Regions from separate parts of the Pseudoalteromonas sp. SG43-8 genome, predicted to be linked through region 3. Evidence: predicted binding sites of a transcription regulator. Region 3 holds the regulator's gene; each other region holds the start of a gene.
What was found. Region 3 encodes sigma-54, which starts transcription at its own class of promoters, with help from an activator protein. Its sites were predicted from a motif close to GTTGGCACGNNNNTNGNNT; they were not measured.

Region 1 (7,417 bases), on a different contig from region 3:
ACTTAGGCGCTAATGCCTGTCTAGAAGATAACCGTGGCAACACAGCGCTAATGGCCGCTATTTTTAGAGGTGAATTTAGTATCGCTAAAACACTCGTATCACTTGATTGCGACAACGCGCATCAAAACAAAGCCGGTCAAACAGCAGAGCAATTTGCACAAACATTTGGTCAACAAAAAGTTATAGAGTTACTAGCGCAGGTAAATAATGCAAAATAATCTGCACGCAACAAAAAGCCCTAAAATAATAGGGCTTATATTTAATAAAATTAGTCTTATGTTGCAGACGCTATTTGAGGTTGTTTAGGCTTTTCTCGCGTTACAAAGTAACAAATTAGCGAGCCCACTGTTACCAGCACAACCCCCTGCCAAAACGAAGCACTCAGCGTAATAGATAAATACAACGCCGAAATAATAGTAGAAAACACCGGTGTAAAGTACGAAAGCGTTCCCAAAAGCATTAAGTTACCGCCAATAATAGCTTGATTCCACAGTGCATAACCGCTCCCCACGACTACACCAGCTAATAGCAATGTTATGCTTGAGCTGAGCGAAAACGTTAATGGCGCTTCATTACTAAAACCATATTGCGCCCACAAACTCATTGCCGTAACAGTAAAAAATAACGTAATGGCATTTTTACCATTACTCAGCTTTTGCGTTACTACGCAATAAATAGCCCATATAAACGCTGCAGCTAATGCCATTAAATAAGTAGCAGGATTATCAGAAAAGTTAGTCACAAGCGTATCGAGTGACATTTCTTGATCGCCCGTAATACACCAAGCAACGCCTAAAAAAGCAATAATCATGCTTGGGTAAACCCAGTAACTTACTTTTTTACGGCCAATAATAATAGAGAGCAGTATAGTCAGTGTGGGCCATAAATAATTAATAACCGCCATTTCCATTGCCTGATGACGACTATTTGCCATACCAATAGAAAGCGCCAAGCAAATTTCGTACGCTACAAATAACAAAGTACCTATTACCAAGTAACGTTTTGAAAACCCACTAAACTTGGGCACTCCCATAACCAAAATTAAAAATACCGCACTGACAGAATACATAGCCGCCGCACCACCAATGGGGCTAAACAACTCAGAAATATCCCGTAGTAATGCAACTAAGCAACTCCACAGTAATATTGCAGCGACTCCATATAGTGTATATTTATTTTTGCTTATAAAATCCATTTGCCAATCCAAAAGTACTACTCGTAAATTTGAAACTAAACTAACAGTAATTATTTAATTAAACAATTAAAGTTAATAGCTTAAACCTCTCGCCTGTTTTTAACATTCACACTTTTTAGTAATTGACCTTTTGGTCAGTAAAGCTACAATCAATCAATACGTTAAACACGCAAACTTTATAATGACCACACAAATAAAGCCAAATAAAAAAGAAGTCACACGCGAGAAAAACCAAAAACTAATTTTAGATGCCGCCGAGCAATTGTTTTCGCAATTAGGTTACGACGGAGCAAGTATGAGCATGGTTGCTAAAGAAGCGCAGGTGCCAAAAGCTAATATTTTGTATTACTTTAAAAGTAAGGATGGTCTGTACGAGTCTGTAATTGACCGCATAATAGCTAATTGGAACTTAGGGCTCGATAACGTCACAATTAACGACGATCCAGCTACCGTGCTTTATAACTATATTAAAAGCAAAGTAATACTGGCCGTAAATCAGCCAATGCAATCTCGCTTATTTGCTAGTGAAATACTGCGCGGTGCCCCTTATTTACAAAACTACTTTAGAACCAATACCCGCCCTTGGGTTAAACAAAAGGTTGATGTACTTCAAGCATGGATGGACGCAGATAAAATGGATAAGGTTGACCCCTACCATTTGCTCTTTACTATTTGGTCTACCACGCAATATTACGCCGACTTTCAGGCTGAGGTTTTACTCGTAATGAACAAATTAGAGTACGACGAAACCGATGTGGCACAAATTACGCAATCAATTGCCCACATAATTTTAAAAGGTATTGGTCTTAAAATACCTGAGCAAAGTGAGACTTAACCCATGACACCCTTTACTACACCCGATTTATTTGACGATCATCGCGATAACGTGCAAGTAGCAGACAGCGGCCTTTACCACTTTGGTAAAAAAACCACGTTTTATGGCAAAGTAGTTACCGTTACCTGCCCAGAAGATAACTCTTTTGCCGCCGATATATTGCATGAAAATGGTGAAGGTAAAGTATTGGTTATAAACGGGTTTGCGAGCAAACGCTTTGCGTTTATAGGCGATATTATGGCTGAGCGTGCCTTAAGTAATGGCTGGGAAGGCGTAATAATAAATGGCTGTTGCCGAGATATAGAAATACTCGCCACGATGAACTTACCTGTAATGGCGCTAGGCTCTACACCGCGTAGTACCTTAAAGCGCGGCTTTGGTGATAAAAACCAAGCTGTTACCATGCTTAGCACCACCATAGAACCTAACGATTGGGTTTACGCCGATATTAACGGTTTAATCATCAGTAAAACGCCCCTTATTTAGCACTCAAAACTATATAAATAAAGACCAACTTGGTGCATCTGCGCACCAAATTGGTTTGTTTTAGCTCATTTTAATCTCACTATTTCTACAGCCCACATTTACAAATCTCATACAACCCAATAAAACCTGACCAGTTGGACAGGATTTTAATTTATGGCATTCCTCTTGCTTAGTCTAAGCACTATAAAATCAAAACTACCGATTAAAAAGCACAGCTTTAGCAATTGCATTAAATTAGTGATCTATTATAACGCGAAGAAAATGACGCAGTGAGTGCGCTATTTAATCCGATAAAATGATCATGTTTTTAATAAAATTGGTATTCATAATAATAACCAGCCCGCTTTTTAATCACTCTTAACTTAATAAGTAAGTACTTGGTCAGTTTTATAATAATGAGCTGCAAATGAGTGATAAAAAAAACAACAAAGGTATATTTTGCAATCACGGTCCTACCCTGTGGCAAACAAACCACTCTGGAGTGCTTGCAAACAATCGCTTAGCTGTAAAAGATGTATTTGCAGTAAAGGGCGAGCGTAACAGCGCAGGCAACCCAAACTGGTTTAAAACAGCTAAACCGGCTCAAAATACGGCAAGCTCGGTTAATAAGCTCATGACCGCTGGTTGTAACTTTATAGGCTTTACCCATACTGACGAACTGGCTTATAGCTTAGAGGGTAATAATATACATTATGGCGCTGCGCAAAATCCTAAATTAAAAGGACATGCTTGCGGTGGTTCGAGTATGGGGTCTGCTGCTGCAGTTGCTGCAAACTTAGCTGATATTGGCTTAGGCACCGACACCGGCGGCTCAATTAGAATACCCGCCAGCTATTGTGGTTTATATGGCATAAGGCCAAGCCATAACGTGATTGAAAAAGACGGCCTAATACCGTTGGCTCCCCCTTTTGATACCATAGGTTGGCTTACCCAAAGCGCCGAGCTATTAAGCAGCGTTGGCGATATATTATTACCACATCAAGCAATTAATAAAGTAAATACGCTGGTTATTTGCGAAGCACTATTTGAACTCGTTGACCCTGCTTTACAAGCCCCACTTAAACAATTGCTTGAAAAAACCAAGCCTAATTTTAAGCACCATAAAGAATTTGAACTACCTAACAGCAACTTATTAAATGAACTTGCTGATAGTTTTAGAGTACTGCAAGGGCGAGCAATCGCAAAAACGCATAAAGATTGGCTTCAATTGCCGGGGCAACTTCCCCAGTTTGCTCCAGCAATTGCGGCACGTTTTGATATGGCGCTTGCCCTAACTGATCAAGAAGAACAAGAAGCACTAAAAGTGCAAACCCAATGGCAAACACTAATAGCTAAAAACCTAAATACAAACAGCTGTTTATTTTTGCCAACCACCCCCACAACCGCACCTAAATTAGGCGCCGACACAAGCGCCTTACGCATGCAAATTATTACGCTTTCGGCAATTGCAGGGCTTAGTGGCTCAGCGCAAGTGCATTTACCGCTAGCTGATTTAGCAAATGATCATCCGTATGGTTTTTCATTAATGATGAGCCACGGTAACGATAAAAGCCTACTTGCTTGCGTTAAGCACCTAGCTGCACACTTTAAACAGGACACACCGGCATGACCACACACAACATTGCATTTACCGCGTCTCATTTTTCGGCCACTGAGGCGGGTATAAATATACTAAAACAAGGCGGTACAGCTACCGAGGCTATGGTAGCGGCTGCCGCTGCTATTAGCGTTGTATACCCACATATGAACTCAATTGGTGGCGACAGCTTTTGGCTTATCGATAACCCAAACCAAAAAACGCCCACAGCTATTGACGCCTGCGGCCGCGCAGCAACTAATACAACGGCATATAACTCGCTCACGCAAATACCAGAGCGCGGCGGATTAAGCGCACTTACTCAAGCGGGCACAATACGCGGCTGGCAAAAGGCGCTTGAACTAGATGAGCACGCAGCACTACCACTGTCACAAATTTTAGCACCCGCTATTGAGCTTGCGCGCGAGGGTTTTACCGTTACAAAAAGCTTGCAAGCAGGCTGCGAAAAGCTAGCCACTGCTAACAATACCAATGACGCGTTTAAAAACCTCTACATACCCAATGGCAAGCCCTTACAAGCAGGTCAACATTTTAAAAACCCTAAACTTGCAGCAATGTTTGAATACCTAGCAAAACATGGTTTAAACGCATTTTATGAAGGCGCACTTGCCAACTCATTTGCCGCCGACTTAGCAAAAGCAGGCAGCTCAATTACCGCAGGTGACATTGCAAATACTAAAGCCGAGGTAGTTACTGCGCTAAATGCAAACCTCAGTGGTATTGATTGCTACAACTTACCCGCGCCAACACAGGGCGTGCATTCACTACAAATAATTGGTGCCGTAAATAAGTTAAAGCATTTAGCTAAAACCGATGCCGACTGGACGCACTTAATTGTTGAGGCAACTAAGCAAAGCTTTACCCATCGCCCTACCCTTTGGGCTGACCCTGATGTGTTGGGGGATGATTATAAAAACGCACTAACCGATGATCGCTTAAGCGAACTTGCTAACAATATTGATATGAGTAAAGCCAAAAAATGGCCATTTAACGCAGAGCCTGGCGATACTGTGTGGATGGCAGCCAGAGATAAAAACGGGCAATTAGTCAGCTTTATTCAAAGTATTTACTGGGAATTTGGCAGCGGAATATTAATGAGTGAAGGCGGCTTTGTGTGGAATAACCGTGGTTTAAGCTTTAGTTTAAACAATCAAGATATTGCTGCGAGTAACAATAATAATGCCCTTGCTCCTAATAAAAAGCCCGCTCATACACTTAACCCAGCACTGGCAAAGTTTAGCGATGGTCGTCGACTTGCTTACGGAACAATGGGCGGTGAAGGGCAGCCACAAACTCAAGCCGCTGTTTTTGCAGGCTACGCATGGCGAAATAAATCTATTAAACAAGCAATTAGCGACCCTCGTTGGTTACTTGGACGCACATGGGGCGATACGAGTACAAATTTAAAAATTGAAAAAGGGTTAGTTTTTCATATAGAACATGAATTAAATCAACGTGACCACGATTGGGTAAGCGTTGATAATAATAACGAAATGATGGGGCACGCTGGGGCGATTTTAGATACACCTACAAGCCTTGAAGCTGCAACAGATCCTCGTTCAGATGGACGTGCAACAGTAACTACAGCAGGAACACAATGTCAGAAATAATAAATCAATGGCCAATTATAGTAGCCTTAATAGCAACCGGTATTTTTGCCGGTATTTTAGCAGGACTTTTTGGTGTAGGCGGCGGTATTGTTATCGTCCCTGTGCTGTATTTTTTACTGCAAGGTTTTGGCGTAAGCCCAGAATCGGCAATGATGATAGCCACCGCCACATCACTTGCAACCATAGTGCCTACTTCGCTTTCATCTATTCGCTCGCATCATAGCAAAGGGAATATTGACCTTGCGCTAATAAAATACTGGGCACCATTTATTTTAGTTATGGCCGTTGTAGGCAGCTACTTAGCGCACTCAATACGCGGTAATGCACTGGTACTTATGTTTGCCTGTATTGCTATTTTAGTCAGTTTAAACATGCTATTTAGAGCCGGCGCACCCGCGCTTGTAAAACAACTACCAGGTAAATTTGGTCAAGGCGTTATGGCAAGTATTGTAGGTGGTTTGTCGGTAATGATTGGCATAGGCGGCGGCACTATTGGCGTACCTATGCTAAACGCATTTAATGTACGTGCCCATGTTGCAGTAGGTACTGCGGCCGTTTTTGGTTTATTGATTGCGCTACCTGGCGTTATTACCTTATTAAGTATTGGCACAACGCCAACCGATGCTCCCCTAGGTACGTGGGGGTTGGTTAACCTCCCGGCCTTTTTTCTTATTATTCCGCTGACTATTTTATTTGCGCCTATTGGCGTAAAAATTGGTAGCAAGCTGGATCAAAAACAACTAAAACGCGCCTTTGCCGTTGTATTAATGATAACCGGCATACGCATGCTTATTCAGACTCTGGGAGCCTAAAATATGTTTAATAACACGCAAGTTCAAACCTTAAACCCACCACAGCGTTTATTAATGGGACCAGGCCCAATTAATGCCGACCCTCGTGTTTTACGTGCTATGTCGGCGCAGCTTATAGGCCAATACGACCCAGTAATGACCGGTTTTATGAACGAAACCATGGCACGTTACCGCGAAATTTTTAAATCTAAAAACGAATGGACCATGCTAATAGACGGCACATCGCGCGCAGGGATTGAAGCCGTATTATGCTCAATTTTACGCCCAGGCGATAAAGTACTTGTGCCAATTATGGGGCGCTTTGGCCACCTACTTGCTGAAATAGCAGAACGCGTTGGCGCAAAGGTGCACACAATAGAAGTACCGTGGGGCGAAGTGTTTACGCCAGAGCAAATCGAAAAAGCCATTGTTGATGTAAAACCCCATGTACTTGCTATGGTACAAGGCGATACATCCACCACCATGAACCAACCTCTTGAGCATATTGGCGATATTTGCCAAAAGCACGATGTACTATTTTATTGCGATGCCACCGCCTCTATTGTGGGTAACGAACTTCCTGCCGATGAGTGGAAACTCGATGCACTTTCGGTTGGTCTGCAAAAGTGTTTAGGCGGACCTTCTGGGTCTGCGCCATTAACGCTTAGCGACAAATGCGCTGATTGGATCCAAAAACGCAAAAAGGTAGAAGCAGGCATTCGCACGGCCGATCATACCGACGGCACAGAACCCTTTGTACGCTCTAACTATTTTGATTTAGGTATGATCATGAATTACTGGGGAGAAGAGCGCCTCAACCATCATACCGAAGCCACCAGCATGCTGTACTGTGCCTCAGAATGCGCCCGCATAGTCATTGAAGAAGGCGTGGATAACTGCGTA
Region 2 (7,417 bases), on a different contig from region 3:
CTGTTGCGCCATTTGGTATACGACCAACTGTAGGGGTGTTAATTACAACCTTACTACCATCAAGACCTTGTGCACCTAAGCCACCAACAATTAAACTACCTTGTGCAATTGCATACACGTTACCGTCTACACCCTTTAAAAAAGTTTGTAGTAAAGTACCTCCACGTAAACTGCCTGCACTACCAATAGAAGAAACCGTAATATCTATTGTTTGCCCGGGTTTTCTAAATGCAGGTAATTCTGCATGTACAGCAACAGCAGCAACATTTTTAATTTTAGGACTTTGAGTTGAAGGTAGCGTAATACCAAAGCTGTTCAACATGCCTCTAAAACTTTGTTGTGTGTATGAGTTTTGCTCGCCAGTGCCCGGTAAACCAACCACTAAGCCATAACCGACTAATTGGTTAGAGCGTACGCCTTCAACCATAGACACATCTTTTATGCGCTCAGCACTGGCAGTAAACTGCCAACCTAATAACACAACTAAGCATAAAGCTTTAAGGCTATTCATGTTGTTACCCTCTAAAATGGAAACAGCGAACTGCTAAAGAAACGTGTAAGCCAACCAGGACTTTGCGCCTCTTGCGTTTGCCCTTTACCTGAGTATTGAATACGTGCATTAGCAATGCGGTTTGATTCAACCGTATTATCGGCGCTTACGTCTTGAGGGCGTACTAGCCCTTCTAAACGAATAAACTCTTCGCCGGTATTAAGCGTTAGCCATTTTTCGCCGCGTATAACTAAATTACCGTTAGGTAAAACACGCATAACATTTACCGAAATATCGCCTACTAAGCTGTTTGACTGGTTTGATTTTGAATCGCCCGTAAACGACGAATCACTACCAATACCAAACTGAATACTATCGCCACCTATATTTACAGGTAGACCACCTAAGCCAATCACTGGGTCTAAGCTTGCGTCAGTTTCTTTGTCTGTTTCTGTTTTAGCGGCTTTTGTTGCTTGAGTAGACTCTTGCAATTTAACCGTAATTATATCGCCAGTACGTAGCGCTTTTTTATCAGAATATAAGTCGTTTGATGTATGAGTATTAAACAATGAACCTGTGGCTACCAGCGGCTCTAAAATAGGCTCGGGGTACATAGGTGCGTAGTAAGGGTCGTCCTGCACTACCTCACTATTTTGCGTAGACATACAGCCACTTAAAAATAATGTGCCCGCTGCAAATAAAATAATATTACGCATAATTCCCCCTATTCTATTAAAGCTGTTGATTGATATAACTCATCATTTCGTCAACGGCCGAAATTACTTTTGAGTTCATTTCGTAAATACGCTGAGTTTCTATTAGATTTACCAGCTCTTCAGTCACATTTACGTTAGATGTTTCGAGTGAGCCTTGAATAATACTACCTAACCCTTCAACACCAGGATTACCTTGTACAGGCGCACCACTTACAGCCGTTTCGGTATAAAGGTTTTGACCAATTGGCTCAAGACCCGATGGATTAATAAAGTCACTAATAGTCAGCTGACCAATGACAACGTTATCGGCTTGGCCTGCAACACGTACAGATACTTCGCCGTCTTGCGAAACCGTAATTGATTGCGCGTCATCTGGTACATTCATTTCTGGCTGAATCACATAACCTGCGCCCGATGTAACAATTCGGCCATCGCCATCAGTAGTAAACTGACCATTGCGCGAGTAAGCAATATTGCCATCTGGTTGCAGTACTTCAAAAAAACCTTCGCCAGAAATCATCCAATCTAGTGAGTTTTCGGTGGTCAACATGTTGCCTTGCGTAAACTCTTTTTGGTTAGCTACAACTTTAGCACCCGCACCTAACATTAAGCCCGACGGCATTTCGGTATCTTGCGATGAACGACCACCCGGTTGATTAATATTTTGATAAAGTAAATCTTCAAATATAGCGCGGCTTTTTTTGTAACCTACGGTACTCGCATTCGCTAAATTATTTGAGATAACCGATATATCGGTTTGTTGAGCGTCTAGCCCCGTTTTACTGATCCACAATGCTGGATTCATAATCGTGTCCTCACTTTAAAGTTAAACTATGCGTAATAACTGATCTTGACGCTCGTCAATTTCTTCAGCTGTTTTCATTAATTTCACTTGTAATTCAAATTGGCGCTGGTGGCTTATCATGTCGACCATTTCGTGAACCGGATTCACATTCGACATTTCAAGCGAACCACTTAAAACTTTTACATTGGCAGAGGTATCTACTGTTACATTTGCTTTTGGTCTAAATAAACCGTCGTTACCTTTTTCGAGCTGTGAGCTATTTGCTTCTACCACTCTAAGCGTGTCGATTTCTTCTAAAAAGTTAGCGGGAGCGCCTTGTGGTCGAACTTGAATAGCGCCATCTTGGCTAAACCCTATTTTTTCGACTGGGACGGGTAAAATAACAGGTCCCCCTTCGCCAATAACTTGACGACCATGGCTGGTTACGAGCATGCCTTGAGCTGTAACGTTTAACGTACCCACTTTTGTGTAAGCTTCATTACCGGAGGCATCTTGCACAGCAAGCCATGCGTTATCGCTCATTGCGATATCTAAGTCTCGCCCGGTTTGAACAATGCCACCCGATACCATGTTTGAACCCGGACGCTCTTGCATTGAAAATACACGTGTAGGCAAACCTTCGCCAAACGCTTGCATAGAACGCGCCTGGGCAAAGTCAGCTTTAAATCCTGTTGTATTTGCATTCGCCAAATTATTGGCTTTAAGCGCAAGCCCTTGTAGGCTTTGCTTAGCGCCAGAGGCCGCAATGTAGACCATTTTGTCCATAGTATCGACTCACATAAAAAATCTCTGAACTTATAAATGCAAAATAGGTGCCAGATTAAATTTGACACAACATTGAGAGGTATTCAGAAGGGCTTACAAAGAGGACTTATAAAAAAGGCTGCAAAAATGCAGCCTAATATATTTAATGGGGTTTAGCTTATCGAATCTGCAAAATACTTTGCTGAATAGTTGAGTTAACTTCAAGCGCACGTGAGTTTGCTTGGTAATTACGCTGTGCAGTAATTAAGTCTACAAGCTCGTTTGTAAGGTTAGTATTTGATTGCTCAAGCGCTGATGAGTTAATTCCACCAAACGTACCCGAACCGGCTTCACCCGCTACAGGTTCACCTGAATCAATACTTTGCTTCCAGCTTGTATCACCCACTTGTGATAACCCTTGTGAGTTAGGAAAACGTACCATAGCCACTTGGCCTAGGAATGTTGAGTCACCATTACTGTAAGAAGCGACAATTTTACCGTCTGTTCCTATATCAATTCCGGCTAAACGGCCTACTGTTGAGCCATCTTGATCGAGTGCTTTTACTTCAAAACCACTTGAATACTGAGTTGGAATGCGTCCAGCTGTGTTATTTTCATCGCGCCAGTTAAGCTCAATACCAGTACCTGGGAAAGTTGCACCATTGTCTAGTAATGTTGATAAACCAGTACCAGAACCCGCTGGTAGTAGTATTTCATCAAAAGTAGTTGTATTTGTATTTGCTACACCACCTGTTGTTGATGGTAAACCACTTGAGTTAAAACCAAGGGTGGTAAGTGGTGTATAAGGCGCGGTTTGTTCTCCACCAGTTGTGGCATCAACTACTTTGCCATCGAGTGTTGCGTATACTTCCCAACTGTTATCTGTACCACCTGCTGCGGCATCATCTTCTTTAGCAAAAAAGTATTGTAAAATATGTGGTTCACCTAGTGAATCATATACCGTTGTTGACGTAGATGAGTTATAAGTACCACTAGATGTTGGGTCAAAAGCAATACCCGGAGCATCTGCTGTTGCATCTAAGTTAAACGACAAAAATACATTTTCTGTTGCGCGAGGTGAACCAGACGAATCAGGGATTTGAATTGGGTTTGTTGTGCTCAAACTTACCGACGTTGTATCACCTGTAGATGAATCAACAGGGAATGCTTGTAAAAAGTTACCTTTTGCGTCAACCATAAAGTTATCTTGGTTAAGCTTAAATGCACCTGCACGTGTATATGTTAAATCTTGCGAAGATAAATCGTCTGTCATCGCAAAATAACCTTCACCAGTGATTGCTAAATCAAGTGAGTTATTTGTAAATTGTAGTGAGCCTTGATGAAACTGCTGCGCAACCATGGTTGTTTGCACACCGTCACCATTTTTAGTCTTACCAGAGCTAAATACTGACGATGCGTAAACATCGGCAAACTCAGCGCGTGACTCTTTAAAACCTGTAGTATTAACGTTTGCAATGTTATTTGCAGTTACGTCTAAATCTTTTTGTGCGGCAGCTAAGCCAGTTAATGCAATATTGAAGCTCATAATTCACCTCTAACCTGTTAATATTTAGCCTGCTGACAGGCGAAGTATAATTAAAATTTATTACGCGATTTCTGCGACGTCTGTCAGCCTAACCGCACCTTCTTTAGTGTTAATAATAATGCCACTTGAGCCATTAATATTAACGCTTTCAATGTTCTTGAACGTAGCAATGGGTAAGCTTGAAAATTCACCATCAGTACTTCCTTCGGCGGTTACTGAGTATTCACCTTCAGGTAAACGCTCACCAGCTTCATTTTTGCCATCCCACGCAAAACGTACCGCACCTGCTGGCTGAGAACCCATATCAATAGTTCTTACTAGCTGACCTGATGCATCAGTAACTTTAATTTTTAAGTTATCAACGGCTTCTTCTGCCACTGCAGAGCCTCTGGCATCACCTGTTTCATTTAAATCCAGGGTGTTTGATTCTAGTAAAGCTTGTTTGCCTACAAGTGTAGATGCTTGCAGTGCTGAATTAGATGTCATTGAAGAGGCTAAAGATTCAAAGTTAGTATTTAAATCTGTAATCCCTTGCGCCATCGTAAAGCTAGTCATTTGCGCAATCATTTGATCGTTATCCGCAGGGTTACTGGGATCCTGATACGATAATTGCTGAGTTAACAAAGAGAAAAAGTCTTCTTGTGTTAACGCATCACTCTCATTATCACTGGTAGCAACTTGTTGCTCTTGCCAGCGTATAGAGTCTAAATAGGATGAAGATGTACTAATATCGTTACTCATAACCTACCCTCGGTTACCGCTGCCCTAGCAACAGTGTTTTACTTAGCATTTGCTTAGCTGCATCAGCAACTTGCACGTTTGTTTGGTAAGAACGAGAGGCAGAAATCATATTTGCCATCTCCTCTACAACATTAACGTTGGGTTTATAGATATAGCCATTTTCATCCGCACTTGGATGGTTTGGGTTATATTCAATTTGTAATGGTGCATCGCTTTCAACAATGCCCAAAACTTTAACACCAACTGCGGAGCCCTGCTGGTTACTTACTGATGCTGAAGCCTTTGTTAGCTCAGCCGCAAATACAGGTTGGCGCGCTCGGTACGTTTTGTCTTGAGAAGAACTAATGGTATTAGCATTAGAAATATTACTAGCTGTAGTATTTAAGCGAACGTTTTGTGCGCTCATACCCGAACCTGCAATATCGAAAACATTATATAAACTCATAAATTTTATCCTTGACTACCGAGAGCTTTATTCAGGCCTTTAAATTTGCCGCTTAAAAATTGCAAGCTGGCCTGATACTCCATAGCATTCTGTGTATACAAGTTTCGTTCCACTTGTATATCAACCGAGTTACCATCACCAGTATCTGATTGATTTGGCAAACGAAATGATTCTGAACTGCCCATACTATGAGTACCTCCACCAATGTGTTTATCATTAGTTCTTACCATAGTATTGCCGCTTTGCTGGGTTGACCTTGCCGCTTTTAATGCAGAGGCAAAATCAATATCTTTTGCTTTATAGCCAGGCGTATCAGCGTTAGCTATATTAGTTGCAATTAATTCTGCTCGCTGTGAACGGATCAACATGGCTTGCGGATGCACACCTAATGCTTTATCAAAACTGATAGCCATAACCTTCTCCAAAAAATTGACTTACCCATTAATAAAGCAAAAAATAAGCCATTAATATTAGGGCTTGCTATATTTTTATAAGGCTATGTATCTAAAAAGAAAAACGACGCTAGGTGCGTCGTTTTAGGGAAGGGAGTTAGCTTAATTACTTCTTTTGGTAAATAATACCAGGGTTGCACCTAACCATATCAAACTCAGTACTTAGGCCAGTTAGGGACTCTGACGCGCCTAAAAATAGGTAACCGTTTGGATTTAACGCTTGTGCAAACTGGTTAATAATTTTAGCTTTTATTTCAGGCGCAAAGTAAATTAGTACATTTCGGCAAAAAATAATATCAAATTTACCCATTAACGCGTAAGAATCAAGCAGATTTAAATGCCTAAAACTAACTTGTTTTTTTATTGTATCGTTTACTTGTGCCATACCGTTGCCGCTGTCTTTAAAAAACTTTTTACGACGCTCTGCAGATAACCCTCTGGCAAGTGCCAGCGCGTCATACTCTGCATTTTTACACATATCAAGCATGGTATTAGATATGTCGGTACCAATAATTTGTGCCCCCATACGAAGCACACCTGGTTGCTTAGCACTAAATTCAGCAACCGACATAGCTATTGAATAAGGTTCTTGGCCTGACGAACTGGCAGCAGACCAAATTTTTAAAGGTCTTCTTAAATCTTTAAATTCAGGGAAAAGCTTGTTTTGGAGCAACTCAAATGGGTATTGATCTCTAAACCACAAAGTTTCGTTGGTGGTCATTGCATCAACAACAGCGGCTCTTAATTGCCGCTCGTGAGGCCCGAGAGTTTTACTAACCAATTCCGATAAAGATCCCACATTAAATCGAGTCATTAACGGAGCAAGTCGGCTTTTAACTAAATACTGTTTATTTTCACCTAAAACAATGCCGCATTGCTGCTCTAAAAACGAACGAAACTGGTCGTATTCACTTTGCTGCAAATCTTTATTATTCAAGTTAGTAGCACCTATTTTTGTTAATCACAATGAACCCACTTTTTAACCGCTGTTGCTAATTCATCTGGGTTAAATTTAGCAATAAAGTCATCTGCCCCTACTTTTTCAATCATCGCTTGGTTAAAAACACCACTCAAAGAGGTATGCAAAATAACATGCAAAGGTGCAAGTTTGGGATCTGCTTTTATTTCAGCTGTTAAGGTATAGCCGTCCATTTCTGGCATTTCAACGTCTGAGATAAGTAATGCTACTCGCTCTGTAATATCATTTTTACAATCAAGCTCTGCTATTTCTTTAAGCCTAATTAAAGCTTCCTTACCATTTTTAGCAAGCTCTGTTTGAACACCTAGCGGCTCTAAGGCTCGTTTAACTTGATTACGGGCAACAGCAGAGTCATCTGCAATAAATACGATACGTTCGCCTAAATCTCTTTGAATATCGCCACTTTGTGCAACTTCAGCACTTACTTCTGTGTTTACTGGACAAATTTCGTTGAGAATTTTTTCTACATCGAGAATCTCGACTAATTCATTTTCGATTT
Region 3 (7,417 bases):
GAGCAGGGTCTATATTCATTCTTTTAAGAATTATTGGAATACTTGCACCAGCAACACCTGCCACCACTAAGTTCATAAACATAGCGAAGGCGAGTACGCCACCAAGCATAAAGTCCCACTGCCATAGCGCAATAACACCCGCAATTAATAGTGACCACAAAATACCGTTTAGCGCGCCAATGGCCAGTTCTTTCATCATCAAGAAACGTTGGTTTGTTTGGTTTATATGACCTACTGCAATACCACGGATAACAAGCGTTAATGATTGGCTACCAGCAACACCACCCATAGAAGGGACAATACCGTTAAGCACAGCCAAAATAGGGAGCACATCTAAAGTGCCTTCAAAAAAGCTAGCTACAAAAGCAGCTGCAAGTGCGGTTAGTAAATTAACTCCTAGCCAAACTGAGCGTTTTTTAGAGCTTTTTAGTACAGGCGCGAATGTATCCTCTTCATCATCAAGACCGGCTAGGCTTAATAGGCTATGCTCGGCATCTTCTCGGATTACATCAACGATGTCATCGATAGTAACACGACCGAGGAGTTGGTCGTTATCGTCCACCACAGGGGCCGATATCCAATTATGGCGCTCAAATAATTGCGCTACTTCACTTTCATCCATTGAGATTGGGATAGACTCACAATCTTCATCCATTAAATCGCGGACAATTTTTTCTGGCGGATTAGTTAATAATGTACTTAGCGATAAAGCGCCTATAAAGCAGTTATGTTTATCAACAACATATAAATCATCTGTACCCTCTGGTAACTCACCACGCAGTCTAATATAACGAAGTACAACATCGAGTGTTACATCAGGGCGAATGGTCACCGTATCGGTGTTCATTAGCGCACCTGCTGAACGCTCTTGATATGACAGTGCTTGCGTGGCACGTTCACGGTCTTGAATGTCCATCGCGCTAACAACGTCTTTATAGACGGTATCTGGCAGGCTACGTAATACTTCACCTAAGTCATCGTGGCCCATGTCTTCAGTTGCGGCGGCAATGTGCTTAGGTTCCATTTGGGCAATAATGCCTAAACGAACATCTTCAGATAACTCTTCAAGAACATCACCCTGCACATCAGGATCGACCAATTGCCAAAGCAGTCGGCGAATTTTATGCGGTGATGATTCTAATAATAATGCGGTATCACAAGGAGCCGTTTTTGCGAGCATGCGCCTAACTTGAACAAATTGACCACTATTGAGTGACTTCGTCACCTGTTTTAGTTGCTGTAGTGGGTAATCTTGTTCAAAAGCTTCAGGCATTGGCGTCCTTTATAAATTGTTATATTACTTTATGGGGGGAGGTGAGTTAACTGGCGTTACTAACCTATTTATTTTATATACCTGTTTTAATTGAAGCATTAGTAATGCGAATATTGTTTTTATAAAACAGGTTATTCTTGTTCATTAAAGCGTTGTGCTATTAATTCTCCAACAGCGTGTAAAGCTTGCTCAGAATCAGGGCCTTTACAAACAACTTTAACTTCTTTTCCTTGGCTACTTTCAAGTAACATTAGTGCAAGTACGCTATCGCCTGCTGCTTCTTTGTCATCTTGGAATAATGTGATTGTCGCATCAAATTGTACTGCTAATTGCGCAAGCACAGTAGCTGCTCTGGCGTGCAAGCCTAATTTGTTTTTTATTAAAAAGGTATCTTCACAATGCATAACTTACTCTACCTAAGCTGAACAGGTGATTATTCAGCTATATTATTTTTCTTGTTCGCGATGGCGAATTTTTACATTGGGATGTGTCATTGCAAAACTTTCACCGATAGTTTGCGCTAAATACACAGAACGATGTTGCCCGCCTGTACACCCAATAGCAATGGTTAAATAACTGCGGTTATTTCGTTCTAAATGCGGTAACCACGTTTGTACAAATGTTTGAATTTGCCATGTGAATTTTTGCACTATGCTGTGATTAGCTAAATAGTCTTTAACCGGTTGATCTAACCCATTTAAAGGCTTTAACTCTGGTTCCCAGTGTGGATTTGGTAAAAAGCGTGCATCAAATACGTAGTCTGCTTCTTTTGGTATACCGTGTTTAAAACCAAATGATTCAAATGTGACAATCAGTTGCTTATCTTTTTTACCTAAAATCTTTTCACGAATAGATTCAGCGAGTTGATGAACACTTAAATCAGTCGTATCTATCATAAAGTCGGCGCGAGTGGTTAATACATCAAGTAATTCTTTTTCTTTTTTGATGGCTAAATCAAGCGGCAACGAGTCTATTGATAGTGGGTGTAATCTGCGTGTTTCAGAAAAGCGTTTGATCAATGTCTGATCGTCGCTATCTAAATAAAATAACGTAGGGTTTGCAAAGCCTGGTAAGTATTCAAGAATATCGTTAAATTCATCTTGTTCTTTAGGGATGTTGCGCACATCTATGCTAACAGCAATTTTATCGTAGCTATCAGACACACTGCGAACTAATGAAGGTAGTAGGTTTACTGGAATATTATCAACGCAATAATAACCTAAATCTTCTACAACGCGCAAAGCAACCGACTTTCCAGAACCAGAACGGCCGCTTATGATAATTAACTCCATTTAACACCCTTTATAAAACTATGATTGATCGACAATAACTTGGTAAAGCTCAGTATCAGATTTTGCACTGCGTAACTGTTTACAAAAATCTTTGTTGTTTAGTTTATCAGCAATGGTTGCTAGAGTCTTTAAGTGCTGCTGGTTATCGCCATCTGGTACGATGAGTGCGACAAAAATATCAACAGGGCGATTATCGATTGCATCAAAGTTTATTGGAGTTTCGCTAACGAGCACTAAAGCCAAAGGCTCTTCTGCACCGCTCATTCTTCCATGAGGAATAGCAATGCCACGCCCTATACCTGTACTACCTAATTTCTCTCTGCTCATTAAAGCATTAAGAATATCTTGTTGCGGTAAATACGGAAGTTTGTCGTGAGCAAGTTCGCTAATGAACTCTAAAATTCTTTTTTTGCTATTAAAAAGGACCGCAGCTTTGCTGCAGTCCTGGCATATAAGTGAACTTAATTTCATCATATTAGTGTCGAGCAAGCTTCTCTTTGTGTTTGATTACTTGGCGATCGAGCTTGTCGATCAACGAGTCAATAGCGGCATACATATCTTGATGTTCTGTAGAGGCAAATAGCTCAGCACCGCTTACGTGTATTGTGGCTTCTGCTTTTTGATTTAACTTTTCTACATCGAGAATGACATGAACATTATTAATATGATCAGAGTGTCTTTCAAGCTTCGCAAATTTAGTATTAATATAGTCTCTTAGTGAATCGGTTAATTCTACGTGACGACCAGTTAAGTTTAGTTGCATAAGCATTACCCTCTTAGTTTAGCGTCTTAAATCAGGCTTTTACGCTGATTTGACGGTGGAATAGCAAGAGATTCGCGGTATTTTGCGATTGTACGTCTCGCTACTTTAATTCCTTGCTCAGCCAATATATCCGCTATTTTGCTATCACTCAATGGTTTTGCTGAGTTTTCTGCTGCGATTAATTTTCGGATAAGCGCACGTATTGCTGTAGATGAACATTCACCACCGTTTTCAGTACTTACATGGCTTGAGAAAAAATATTTAAGCTCAAATATACCACGGGGTGTATGCATGTACTTTTGAGTAGTCACGCGCGAAATTGTCGATTCGTGCATTTCTACCATTTCAGCGACATCATTTAAAACCATTGGTTTCATGGCTTCAGGGCCATGTTCAAAAAAGCCTTGTTGTTGCTTAACAATACAATTAGTAACTTTTAATAGCGTGTCGTTTCTACTTTCTAAGCTTTTAATAAACCATTTAGCTTCTTGTAAATGTGAGCGAATAAACTGGCTGTCGCCACTTGATTTTACAGTGCGAGACATTGCCGCGTATTGGCTATTAACACGAATTTTAGGCATGCTATCTGGGTTTAATTCGACAACCCAGCGGCCTTTAATTTTTTTAACTGACACATCAGGAATAACATACTCAGATTCTTCCCTTACAATAGTATCTGCAGGTTTTGGGTTGAGAGTATGTATTAGTGTCATCACTTCTTTAAGCTCTTCTTCTTTAAGCTTAGTTTTTTTCATTAATGTACGATAGTCGCGAGCTGCTAATAGATCAATATGCTCGGTTAAAATCATTTTCGTTTCATTAATGTAAGGTGTTTCTTTATCAAATTGATTAAGCTGAATACACAAACACTCTTGTAAACTACGTGCAGCAATACCCACAGGATCAAACAGTTGGATGCGTTTTAATACCGCTTCAATTTCATCAAGTTCGACTTCGTTATCATCTTCGTTTTCTTGATTAAAGCTTTCTAAAATCTCTTCGCAGCTTAATGTTAAAATACCTGAATCATCGACGGCCTCTACAATCGCAATAGCGATGGCTTCATCGGTAGGGCTAAATGGCGTTAGTTGTAATTGCCACATTAAATACTCATGGAGCGTTTCAGTAGAGGCGCCTTGGTATATTGATTCGTCTTCAGGCATTGGACCTGATGAGGCTGCAGGAGCGGCACTCATGTACTCATCCCAACTAACATCCATAGCCATGTCGTCACTTAGCGTGTCTTTTGCAAGTGCTTCACCAGTATCTTGTTCATATTCGCTCGGAGCATCATCAGCAGATGCGCTAACAGTTATGTCATCGGTATCAGCTTTTTGCTCGTTTTTACCAGCAGCGTCTTCAGAATAGTCTGCCTCTTCAACCTCTAATAGTGGATTACTGTCGAGAGCTTCTTGTATTTCTTGCTGGAGATCCAATGTACTGAGTTGCAACAAACGAATAGCTTGTTGCAGCTGTGGAGTCATTGTAAGTTGCTGGCCCATGCGCAGCTGTAGTGATTGCCTCATGTATCTCTAACAATCCTTTTATGTTGTTATAATTAATACTAGCAGATGCTTAAAGACATGGCGTAAATGTTACAGCCTAAATTGCTCGCCTAAATAAACATCGCGTACTGTTTTATCATTTAATACGTGTTCTGGAGTACCTGATGCAATCAGCTCCCCATGAGAAACAATGTAGGCTTTTTCGCAAACATCAAGGGTCTCTCTTACGTTATGGTCGGTAATTAATACTCCAATCCCACGATTTTTAAGATGTTCTATTATTTTCTTTATATCTAATACCGAAATAGGGTCAACACCGGCAAACGGTTCATCCAGTAATATAAATTTAGGATCTGCTGCCAGCGCTCGTGCTATTTCTACACGACGACGTTCTCCACCCGATAATGCCATACCTTGGCTATCACGAATGTGTTGTATGCTAAATTCATCTAATAAGTTATTGAGCGTGTCTTCTCTGGCTTGTTTATTTAGTTCTTTGCGCGTTTCTAAAATGGCCATTAAGTTTTGATAAACAGTCAGCTTTCTAAAAATTGATGACTCTTGCGGTAAGTAGCCTATGCCTAATCTAGCACGACTATGCATAGGTAAAAGAGTAATATCGTTATCATCAATAGATATTTTACCTTTGTCGCTAGGAACAAGCCCTACAATCATATAAAAAGTCGTTGTTTTACCAGCACCGTTAGGGCCAAGTAAGCCAACTATACTGCCAGCTTGTACTTCAAGGCCGACGTTTTTTACAACTTCACGACCTTTATAGCTTTTTGCCAATAGTTCTGCTTTTAATGTGCTCATGGTTGACCTTTATCGCCTTTTTTACTTTTTTTAGTTTCGATCGGTACTAAAATCGTGTGAACGCGGTCAGTTGAGTTTTCATCTTTTTCGGCACTGATGAGCTGCTGCTCTATGTCGTAGGTAATGCTTTTAGCATTTATTTTTTGTCCGGCTTGCGATACTTGTGCATTACCAACAAGCGTTAAAAAACGCTTAGATACATCATAACGTACTTCATCAGCACTGGCGCTCATAGTCGTGCCGTCTGATTGCTTTTCTTCAAAGTGCGCAGGGCTACCTGTGGCAATTAATAATTGTTTATTATCACCAAGTTCATCACGTTTGTGTACTTCTAGGCGATCGGCTGTAATGCGGCGATTACCGTGAATAATCTCAACGTTTTTCTCAAAAATCCCGACATTAGCTTTTAATTGACCTTCTTGCTTGTCGGCACTTATTGAAATTTGATTGGCAGCAGGTTGCGTGTTTTGTTCTGCAGCACTACTATTAAACGCTAGTATAAGTGTAGGAATTATAAGTGATTTTAATATTTTATTGGTCATAATATATGGTTCGCGTATGGTTAATTAGTTTTATCACTTCGGTTTTTAAGTCGGCTTCTAGGCCTTTACCGGTGATTTTTAAATTGGGTCCAGTGATAATGACGGGTTGCTCCGAACGCATTGTTAATAACTTTATATCAACCTGAATATTATCAGCATTGATTTTGTCTATCATGGCGTTATCGGTTAAGTTTTTGGCAACCACATTACCTTCTAAAATTAATTGTTTATCTTCGTATAATGTTGCTTCGTCTGCATTTATTTGCCACGTTTGTTGTTCGTTATATAAAGTGAAAATGGGTTTTTCGAAAAACGTGAAACCTAATTGCTGGTATAGCTCCATTTTAGCCGCAGTGACTTTGTGGCTAATTTTACCTTGCTCATCATAGGCTGTCTGTTTGAGCTCAATAGCTATGTAATCAGGCTTAGCAACAACTTCAGGCTCAGCCTGAGGCACAATATTTGTTTGTGTAAAATAAGGGTACCAAAGCCAAACCATACAGCTAATGAATAAAACGCTTAATATTATGCGCGCTGCATTCATGAACTAGTGCCTTGTGTAGTCAATGCTTTACCATTTTCAAGCATGAGCAAATCGGTGAGTTCTCTCACAGCACCAAAACCGCCAGGCATTTGCGTTACATAATGTGACAAACGCTTAATAAGTGGGTGGGCATCATTTACTGCAACGGCAAAGCCTACTAACTCCATAACAGGCATGTCAGGACCGTCATCACCAATATAAGCAATTTGTTCATCGCTAAGGTTGAGTTTATCTTTTAATTCTTGATAGGCAATGAGCTTATTTTCTTGGCCTTGATAAATATGCTGTACGGTTAAGCTGCTCATACGTTGTAGTACTATCTGTGAATGACGACCAGTAATAACAGCTACTTCAAAGCCACTGTTTATAAGTGCTTTAATGCCAAAACCATCTTTTGTATTAAATGCTTTTAGCTCTTCACCTTGATTGCCAAGGTAAATACGGCCATCAGAAAATACACCATCAATATCGCATATAAGTAGTTTTACTTTTTTAGCGCGTGCTTTTGCATCATCGCTCAGCGGTTGATAGAGTTCTTCAAATTGCATTTATAACACTCCTGCTTTTAATAGGTCTTGCATATTTAATGCGCCAATAGGTTGGTTTTTCTCATTGACGACGATTAGGCCATTTATACGTTTACGTTCCATAATATTGAGCGCTTCAGCGGCTAAAATATCTT
Region 4 (7,417 bases), on a different contig from region 3:
TTAAAAAGCACACTAGATGTTCTTATTAAGCATGCAGATAAATTACTTTATAAAGCAAAAGAAAACGGAAGAAATCAAGTCGTTGTTGATTAGATAAATACAGCTAAAAGTACTTGCTCAGTTAATTGACTAAAGTCCATCTAAAACCATCTGTTTAATTTTATGTGCTTTTACAAAGTGATCTAATTTATGAGTGTGTATCCACCAAGTAGCGGCCTCCATAAGTAGCTCTGGGTCGTCGTTTTTATTGGCAAAAAATGCATAAAAAGAAAGCCCTACATTTTCGCCTTTAGCTGCTATTTTTTTATCGCACACAGTAATTATTTTTGCTCTTAGTTCTTCCCTCATACATACCTTATTTAATTATATTTTTACTATTAAAATACGCCATTTAAAAAGCTAACGATTAGCTGTAAAAGGCTTCTATCAACCAAGCCATGATTCTCAAGCTCTTTATTAGGCGTATTTACTTTTGCAGCTTTGCATTCATTATCTAATGTCTCATTTTTAAGTGTATCGGTTTCGTATGCAATATCTGCTTGTTCCATACATTTTGCCGAGCCTGCGTAAGGCTGCGCCGCACAAGCGCTTAGTAATAAAAAAAGTGGAATTGCTATCAATAATTGCTTCATAACTAATCCTATTTTTAAGCAACTTATTTACTTTAAATTACAGTTGCAAGTTAGCCTATTTACTTTTCTACCACCATTACAAAAAATTCAAAAAAGAACGTACCGATGGCATCAAAAAAAGTGTCATTTTTTTCATCCTTTTTAATTTGTGCGCTAATGCATTGATTGTAAAACTGTGAGCTTGTTTGAGCGCCATTTCGATCAACCATTTCAGCCTTTTCAATGCATAAGTTAGGGTCAGAACGCGGGGCTGTACTACATGCACTCAGCAAAGCGCACAGTAATAATGCGGCGACGGGGCTTTTTATGTTCATCCTTAAACTTTCCTATTAAGTTAACGTGCTACCTGCATTTATGTGTGAGAGTAATATATAGGTTGTACCCAAATAACACTGACACTTTATCACTGCTATAAAATAAACAACCAGTAAATATTTGTAAGGTTCTGTAGGAATTTATACTTACTTTTATAATTGAACTACGCAAAAGCCTGAAATTATTGCATTCATATCACTGTAAAATTTACAGTGGTCGCAGCCAAAGAATAAAAAAATTAAATTAAATTTATTAAAATACAATAACTTAATATTTGGCATTTAGTTTGCTAGTTAATGATATAAGCAAATAAATTGTAAAAGGACTAGTTATGAATATTTTTGAAGCACTACGTCACGACCATGATAAACAACGAAAATTAGTAGATGCGCTTATTCAAACACACGGCGACACAGAGCAGCGCCACAAGCTAATGGATGAGCTAAAAACAGAACTAGAACAACACGCAAAATTTGAAGAACGTTACTTTTATAACCCACTTATGTTTGATGACTTAACTCATGAAAAAGCGCGCCACAGCGTAGCTGAACATCACGAAATTGATGAATTAATTGAACAACTTGAAGATACCGAAATGAGCTCGTCTGCATGGTTAGTTGCAGCTAAAAAGCTACACCATTTGGTACATCATCATTTAAGTGAAGAAGAACACGAAGTGTTTCAATTAGCGGGTAAAGCACTTACCGAAGGGCAAAAAGAGAGCCTTGCTGAGCAATACAACGACGCTATGCATTAGTTGTAAACACGCAAACCGACTTCCACACACTCCCTGTGTACTTATTGGTTATAAGCCTTATGGCTTATAACCAATTTTTTTGCATGTACTTGATTACTTCACAGTAAATTTCACGTCTTGGTCGCGTAATAAGTAAAGTGCAAAACACGCAGCCCACATTGGCCATGCAGTAAAGAATAATAAGTTATTAAAGCCATCTATGTACTGGTTGTAAGAAGAAAGCGTAGATAAGCCATGCATTACAAAAATGATACCGTACGTTATACGCTTTTTAATACCTGCTAAAAATGCTAAAACAAGCACTAACTGCACCGCACCAATAATGTAAGCCACTATATCTGTAGAGCCACTAATACCGTAAAAATGTTCAAAAATACGTGCGCTATGCCCAGGATTAACAAACTTATCGAATGTCCACATAACCATTACAATAAACACGCCTAAACGCAAAGATAAAAGTGACCACTGCAAACGGTTTTGCACATCAGAATTCATTGAACCTGTCATAAAATTTCCTTAAATGAATATTAATAAACGTAGAAGTAACCTAGACCGTATAAGTTATTTTTTATTTCAAAAATTTTTAATTAAATTCATTAGTTAAGCCATGCAGTACTAAAAGTGAAGCTTATTTAAGTAATTAAAAAAATGCTGCATAAAAGTTAACTCTTTTAAAATGTTAGCAGGTTGAAAGTAGTCTATAATTAAAAATTCTATTAAAAGCATATATTTACATTCACTCTAGTACAATCGCTGTATTAATATCTTATCAACTAACAAAAAAATACTACTTAATTACCATCTTTATAATGCATCTGTTTTGTCATGTTCTAAAAGACAAAAAGAATCAAAATTTTACTGAAAGTTATTTTTAATCCTTTCGGTCTTTATCGCCAACAACATTTTAACCGTAGAGAGAAAACGTTTGAAACACGCATATTTAGCACTTTCCCTAGCCACCATATTAAATACACCACTTAATGCTTTTGCAGCCGAAGAATCAAAAACAGCAAAAAAAGGCGCAATTGAGCGTATTGAGGTGGCAGGCCAAGTTATTAAATCTCAAGATCTTTCGGTTAAAAATGCCACTGTAGACGGCCCTTTTGGCGACAACTTAGCTCTACGAGATATAGCCCGTTCAGTAACACCAATTTCAAGCGAGTTAATAGAACAACTCAATATTACGACTTTACAAGATGTACTTGCAGTAAGCCCTAATACCTATTCAGCCAGTGGTTTTGGGGCACCAAGCTTACCTACTATTCGTGGGCAACTAGGTGAGCTTTTCCAAGATGGTACACGCCGCCAAGCAGGTAATAATGGCTTTGGTGTGCCGTTATCGTTCAACTCTATAGAACAAATAGATGTAGTAAAAGGCGCGCCACCGGTATTATTTGGCTCAAGCCAACGCAACGGTGGTTTTGTAAACTTACATTCTAAAAAAGCATCAACTGACGACAGTAAAGGCAAAGCAACGGTATCTGCAGGACGATGGGATCAGTACAGTGTTTTAGTTGATTACAGTGCACCTATAGTAAAAGACAAAGTAGGTTTTAGAGTAAGCGCTGAACACATTGATAACGGCAGTTACTACGACTTTTCGGGCACGAAAAGCGACAGCTTATTTGCAGCACTTAGGGTGTTACCTGATGACAAGAGCAGCTGGGATATTAACTTTGAGTTATACCAAGTTGAATTTACCGATAACGCAGGTATTAACCGCCCTACTCAAGCCTTAATTGATGATGGCCTTTATATTACCGGCCAAGGCGTGCAAGCCAATGGCAGTACAGTACCCGCAGCAGGTTCTATTGTTTCACCTACTGGGCAAGTAAAAATAGACCGTAGTACAGTACTTACCGACCCTGACAATCAAAACGAAGCCACTACTTATTTACTACACAGTATTTATAAGCGTGAACTTTCAAACAATGCATCTATAAAAAACATTACGTATTTTCAGCACTTACAACGCGAAGAAATTGCACAAAATAGCTTTGTTGAAATTATAGATGGTGCCGATACCGCGCAAAACCGTACCGAATTGACCTACCAATGGAGCAACGAGCAGCAAACAATTTTTGCTTTTGATGTGCGTTACAACCGCGTGCTAGGCTACAGCCAATTTACAACAGAAGCCGACTTACCTATTGATTTAACTGGCCCAATTTCAAATCGCCGCATTCCTTTAACTGATGCACAACAAGCGCGTTTAATTGAAATTAGTCCAGGTGTATTTGTATCCCCTGGTGGTCAGTACGATATTAATAACGATGGCAGCGGCGACTTTAACTTATCAGACACTACCGATTCGCGCTCATGGCAAACGGGTTTTGCTATTCAACAAGATTCAGATTGGACAGATAAGTTTCATACAAGTGTTGGCTACCGCATAGATTTTTATGACGTAGACGCGCACGACCCAATAGCACCAGAGGGTGAAATTGCAGCGAGCGATAGCATTAACGATAAGCTACATTCGGGGCAAGTAAGCTTTAATTACCGATTAAATGGTGATTACACCACTTATGGTGCAGCAAGTTACAACGAAGCCACATCAAATAGTATGGCCGGCGGTACGTCTCTTGGTGGTGATAACACGATTAGCGTGCAAAACTTTTCAACCGAAAATACCTTAGTTGAATTCGGTTTAAAATACGCACCAACCGACAGTGATTGGTACGCCGATGGTGCAGTGTTTAGCCAACGTCGTAGTTTACGTAATCGTGATGGTAGTAATACCGGCATTCGTACTACCGGCTTTGAAAGCCAAGTATTTTATGATGCTTACCCTTATTGGCTAAGTGCTGGCTACAGCTATATTGATGCTCGCTACGATAACTCTGCAAGTAGCCAAGACTCAGCGCAAGTAGCAGATGCATTTGACAACTCACGTCCAGATATTATTGCAGGTACCAGTGTTGGCGCACCTAGCTTTACCGCGTTTGCATCTTCAAACACACGTGTACAGGGCATCCCTGAGCAATCTTTCAGCTTTAACGGAAATTATTCAATTAATTCGAAATGGCAAACGGGTTTTTCAGGTCTATATACAAAGAGTTACCCATTAGACTTTTTGGCGACAGTAAAAATTCGTGATCAGTACACCCTAAACGTAAATACTAGCTATGCTTTTACGCCTAATACCAAGTTACGATTAGATGTGAACAACGTGACAAATCAACAAAACTGGCGCCCAGTATTTGAAGGCGGTTACTTTGGTGCAACTTTAGCTTTTCCTGAGTTGCCAATTAACGCCAAGTTAACCCTTACGCATAGTTTTTAAGAGAGAGAACATGATTAAAAAAATATTTCTATTATTGATTGCAGCGGCCGCCGTCGGCCTGTTCTTTCATTTTGACTTACACCAACTACTTACGCTTGATGGCTTAAAAGGATCGATGGATCAGTTTAACCAATACAAAGAGCAGTCACCGTTACTCGTTATTGGTGGGTTCTTTTTACTATACGTAGTAGTAACTGCTCTCTCTTTACCAGGCGCCGCTATTTTAACACTTGCCGCAGGTGCATTGTTTGGCTTAGTTGAAGGCTTATTGGTTGCATCTTTTGCCTCAACTATTGGCGCAACACTTGCCTTTTTAGTATCGCGTTACTTACTACGTGACACTATTAAACAACGTTTTCCTGAGCGATTAGCCGCCATTGATGCAGGCGTTGAAAAAGAAGGTGGATTTTACTTATTTACGCTTAGATTAGTGCCGGTGTTTCCGTTCTTTTTAATCAACTTACTAATGGGTGTTACTTCAATAAAGTCTTGGACTTACTACTGGGTAAGCCAAGCAGGTATGCTCGCCGGTACATTTGTATTTGTTAACGCAGGTACACAACTGGCGCAAATAGAGAGCTTATCTGGAATTTTATCATTCAACTTAATCTTATCATTCGCTTTATTGGGTATATTCCCATTCATTGCAAAAGGAATCTTAAACGTGTTTAAAAAGCGTCGCGTATACAAAAACTACACTAAGCCTAAAAAATTCGACCGTAACATGATTGTTATTGGCGCAGGCGCAGGTGGTTTGGTAACAAGTTATATAGCCGCTGCTGTTAAAGCAAAAGTAACCCTTATTGAAGCGGGCGAAATGGGTGGAGACTGTTTAAACTATGGTTGTGTTCCAAGTAAAGCAGTCATTAAAAGCGCTAAAATTGCAGAACAAATTCGCCATGGTGAAAACTACGGCCTAGAAAATGCGACACCGCAGTTTTCGTTCAAAAAAGTAATGGCACGTGTACATAAAGTTATTGCCGATGTAGCACCGCACGACAGCGTTGAGCGTTACACCAACCTAGGCGTAGATGTTGTAAAAGGTTACGGTAAATTAATAGACCCGTGGACTGTAGAAATTAAACTTAACGACGGTGGCACGCAAACACTCACGGCACGCACCATTGTTATTGCAACTGGCGCACGCCCATTTGTACCGCCACTACCTGGTATTGAAGAAACAGGCTATGTAACAAGCGATACATTGTGGAATAAATTTGCAGAGCTAGACGAAGCACCTAAAAAACTTGTAGTACTTGGTGGTGGTCCAATTGGTAGCGAATTAGCACAAAGCTTTGCACGTTTAGGTTCAAGCGTTACGCAAATTGAAATGGCGGAGCGCATCATGATCAAAGAAGATCTTGAAGTGTCTACTTTTGCTCACGAAGCGTTAACCGAAAGTGGTGTTAATATTTTAACATCGCACCAAGCACTTCGCTGTGAAGCTCGCGATGGTAAAAAATATATTGTTGTTAAACATAACGACAAAGAAATAGATATTGAATACGACGAGCTATTATGTGCCGTTGGTAGAAGTGCACGCCTTAAAGGTTATGGCCTTGAAGAGCTTGGCATTGAAACAAACCGCACAGTAGTAACTAACGAATACCTAGAAACACTGTACCCTAATATTTTTGCAGCAGGCGATATTGTAGGTCCATACCAATTTACACATGTGGCAGCTCATCAGGGTTGGTACGCAGCGGTAAATGGCTTATTTGGTCACCTTAAAAAGTTTAAAGTAGATTACCGTGTTATTCCGTGGACTACGTTTATTGACCCAGAAGTAGCACGTGTTGGCTTAAACGAGCAAGACGCAAAAGACAAAGGCATAGATTACGAAATCACTCGTTTTGAATTTGAAGAGCTAGACCGTGCAATTACCGACAGCGCCACTAAAGGCTTTATTAAAGTAATTACACCCAAAGGCAAAGACAAAATATTGGGTGTTACCGTAGTATCTGAACACGCTGGCGATTTAATTGCTGAGTTTGTACTGGCAATGAAACACGGTTTAGGCCTTAACAAAATACTCGGTACTATACACAGCTACCCTACTTGGGCTGAAGGTAACAAATACGCAGCAGGTGAGTGGAAACGCGCTCATGCACCTGAAAAAGTGCTTAACTTGCTTGAAAAATACCACACTTGGCGTCGAGGTTAATTATGTTTAAAACACCTCTAAAAGCATTGCTACTTAGTTCGGCTTTAGTTGTAACATCGTTTGCAACATCATTTTCGACCCAAGCCCAAAACATGCACGATAGCTGGAATGCATTATTAAATAAGTATGTTGTCGCTATTAATCATAATCACAGTACTGAGGTTGATTACGCTGCTATAAAACGTGAGCATACACAGCTAAAAACGTATTTAGATTCGTTAACGGCTGTAACGCAAAGCGAATTTGACGCGTGGGAAAAGCCT

Region 1: H5122_RS08910 (amidase family protein) is a predicted target of sigma-54. The motif match lies at 2,669-2,687, and genes of this name have one in related genera.
Region 2: H5122_RS19810 (flagellar basal body rod protein FlgF) is a predicted target of sigma-54. The motif match lies at 2,813-2,831, and genes of this name have one in related genera.
Region 4: H5122_RS08700 (hemerythrin domain-containing protein) is a predicted target of sigma-54. The motif match lies at 1,221-1,239, and genes of this name have one in related genera.

The regions. Positions count from the first base shown of each region.
Region 1 is NZ_JACJEX010000003.1:299,969-307,385, forward strand. Features, by position in the region: gene H5122_RS08890 (ankyrin repeat domain-containing protein) at 1-218, shown strand, start outside; gene yddG (aromatic amino acid DMT transporter YddG) at 275-1,195, opposite strand; gene H5122_RS08900 (TetR/AcrR family transcriptional regulator) at 1,377-2,030, shown strand; gene H5122_RS08905 (putative 4-hydroxy-4-methyl-2-oxoglutarate aldolase) at 2,034-2,516, shown strand; gene H5122_RS08910 (amidase family protein) at 2,923-4,125, shown strand; gene H5122_RS08915 (gamma-glutamyltransferase family protein) at 4,122-5,723, shown strand; gene H5122_RS08920 (sulfite exporter TauE/SafE family protein) at 5,711-6,535, shown strand; gene H5122_RS08925 (alanine--glyoxylate aminotransferase family protein) at 6,539-7,417, shown strand, end outside.
Region 2 is NZ_JACJEX010000025.1:5,924-13,340, forward strand. Features, by position in the region: gene H5122_RS19795 (flagellar basal body P-ring protein FlgI) at 1-511, opposite strand, end outside; gene flgH (flagellar basal body L-ring protein FlgH) at 523-1,206, opposite strand; gene flgG (flagellar basal-body rod protein FlgG) at 1,223-2,011, opposite strand; gene H5122_RS19810 (flagellar basal body rod protein FlgF) at 2,033-2,776, opposite strand; gene flgE (flagellar hook protein FlgE) at 2,934-4,301, opposite strand; gene H5122_RS19820 (flagellar hook assembly protein FlgD) at 4,362-5,042, opposite strand; gene flgC (flagellar basal body rod protein FlgC) at 5,056-5,487, opposite strand; gene flgB (flagellar basal body rod protein FlgB) at 5,493-5,900, opposite strand; gene H5122_RS19835 (protein-glutamate O-methyltransferase CheR) at 6,046-6,876, opposite strand; gene H5122_RS19840 (chemotaxis protein CheV) at 6,897-7,417, opposite strand, start outside.
Region 3 is NZ_JACJEX010000002.1:204,537-211,953, forward strand. Features, by position in the region: gene mgtE (magnesium transporter) at 1-1,273, opposite strand, end outside; gene H5122_RS06125 (HPr family phosphocarrier protein) at 1,405-1,677, opposite strand; gene rapZ (RNase adapter RapZ) at 1,720-2,565, opposite strand; gene ptsN (PTS IIA-like nitrogen regulatory protein PtsN) at 2,584-3,036, opposite strand; gene hpf (ribosome hibernation promoting factor) at 3,041-3,328, opposite strand; gene H5122_RS06145 (RNA polymerase factor sigma-54) at 3,355-4,854, opposite strand; gene lptB (LPS export ABC transporter ATP-binding protein) at 4,924-5,649, opposite strand; gene lptA (lipopolysaccharide transport periplasmic protein LptA) at 5,646-6,191, opposite strand; gene lptC (LPS export ABC transporter periplasmic protein LptC) at 6,181-6,735, opposite strand; gene kdsC (3-deoxy-manno-octulosonate-8-phosphatase KdsC) at 6,732-7,283, opposite strand; gene H5122_RS06170 (KpsF/GutQ family sugar-phosphate isomerase) at 7,284-7,417, opposite strand, start outside.
Region 4 is NZ_JACJEX010000003.1:250,061-257,477, forward strand. Features, by position in the region: gene H5122_RS08680 (GGDEF domain-containing protein) at 1-93, shown strand, start outside; gene H5122_RS08685 (DUF6500 family protein) at 130-348, opposite strand; gene H5122_RS08690 (hypothetical protein) at 378-632, opposite strand; gene H5122_RS08695 (hypothetical protein) at 692-946, opposite strand; gene H5122_RS08700 (hemerythrin domain-containing protein) at 1,279-1,704, shown strand; gene H5122_RS08705 (hypothetical protein) at 1,798-2,211, opposite strand; gene H5122_RS08710 (TonB-dependent siderophore receptor) at 2,630-4,990, shown strand; gene H5122_RS08715 (FAD-dependent oxidoreductase) at 5,001-7,154, shown strand; gene H5122_RS08720 (DUF547 domain-containing protein) at 7,157-7,417, shown strand, end outside.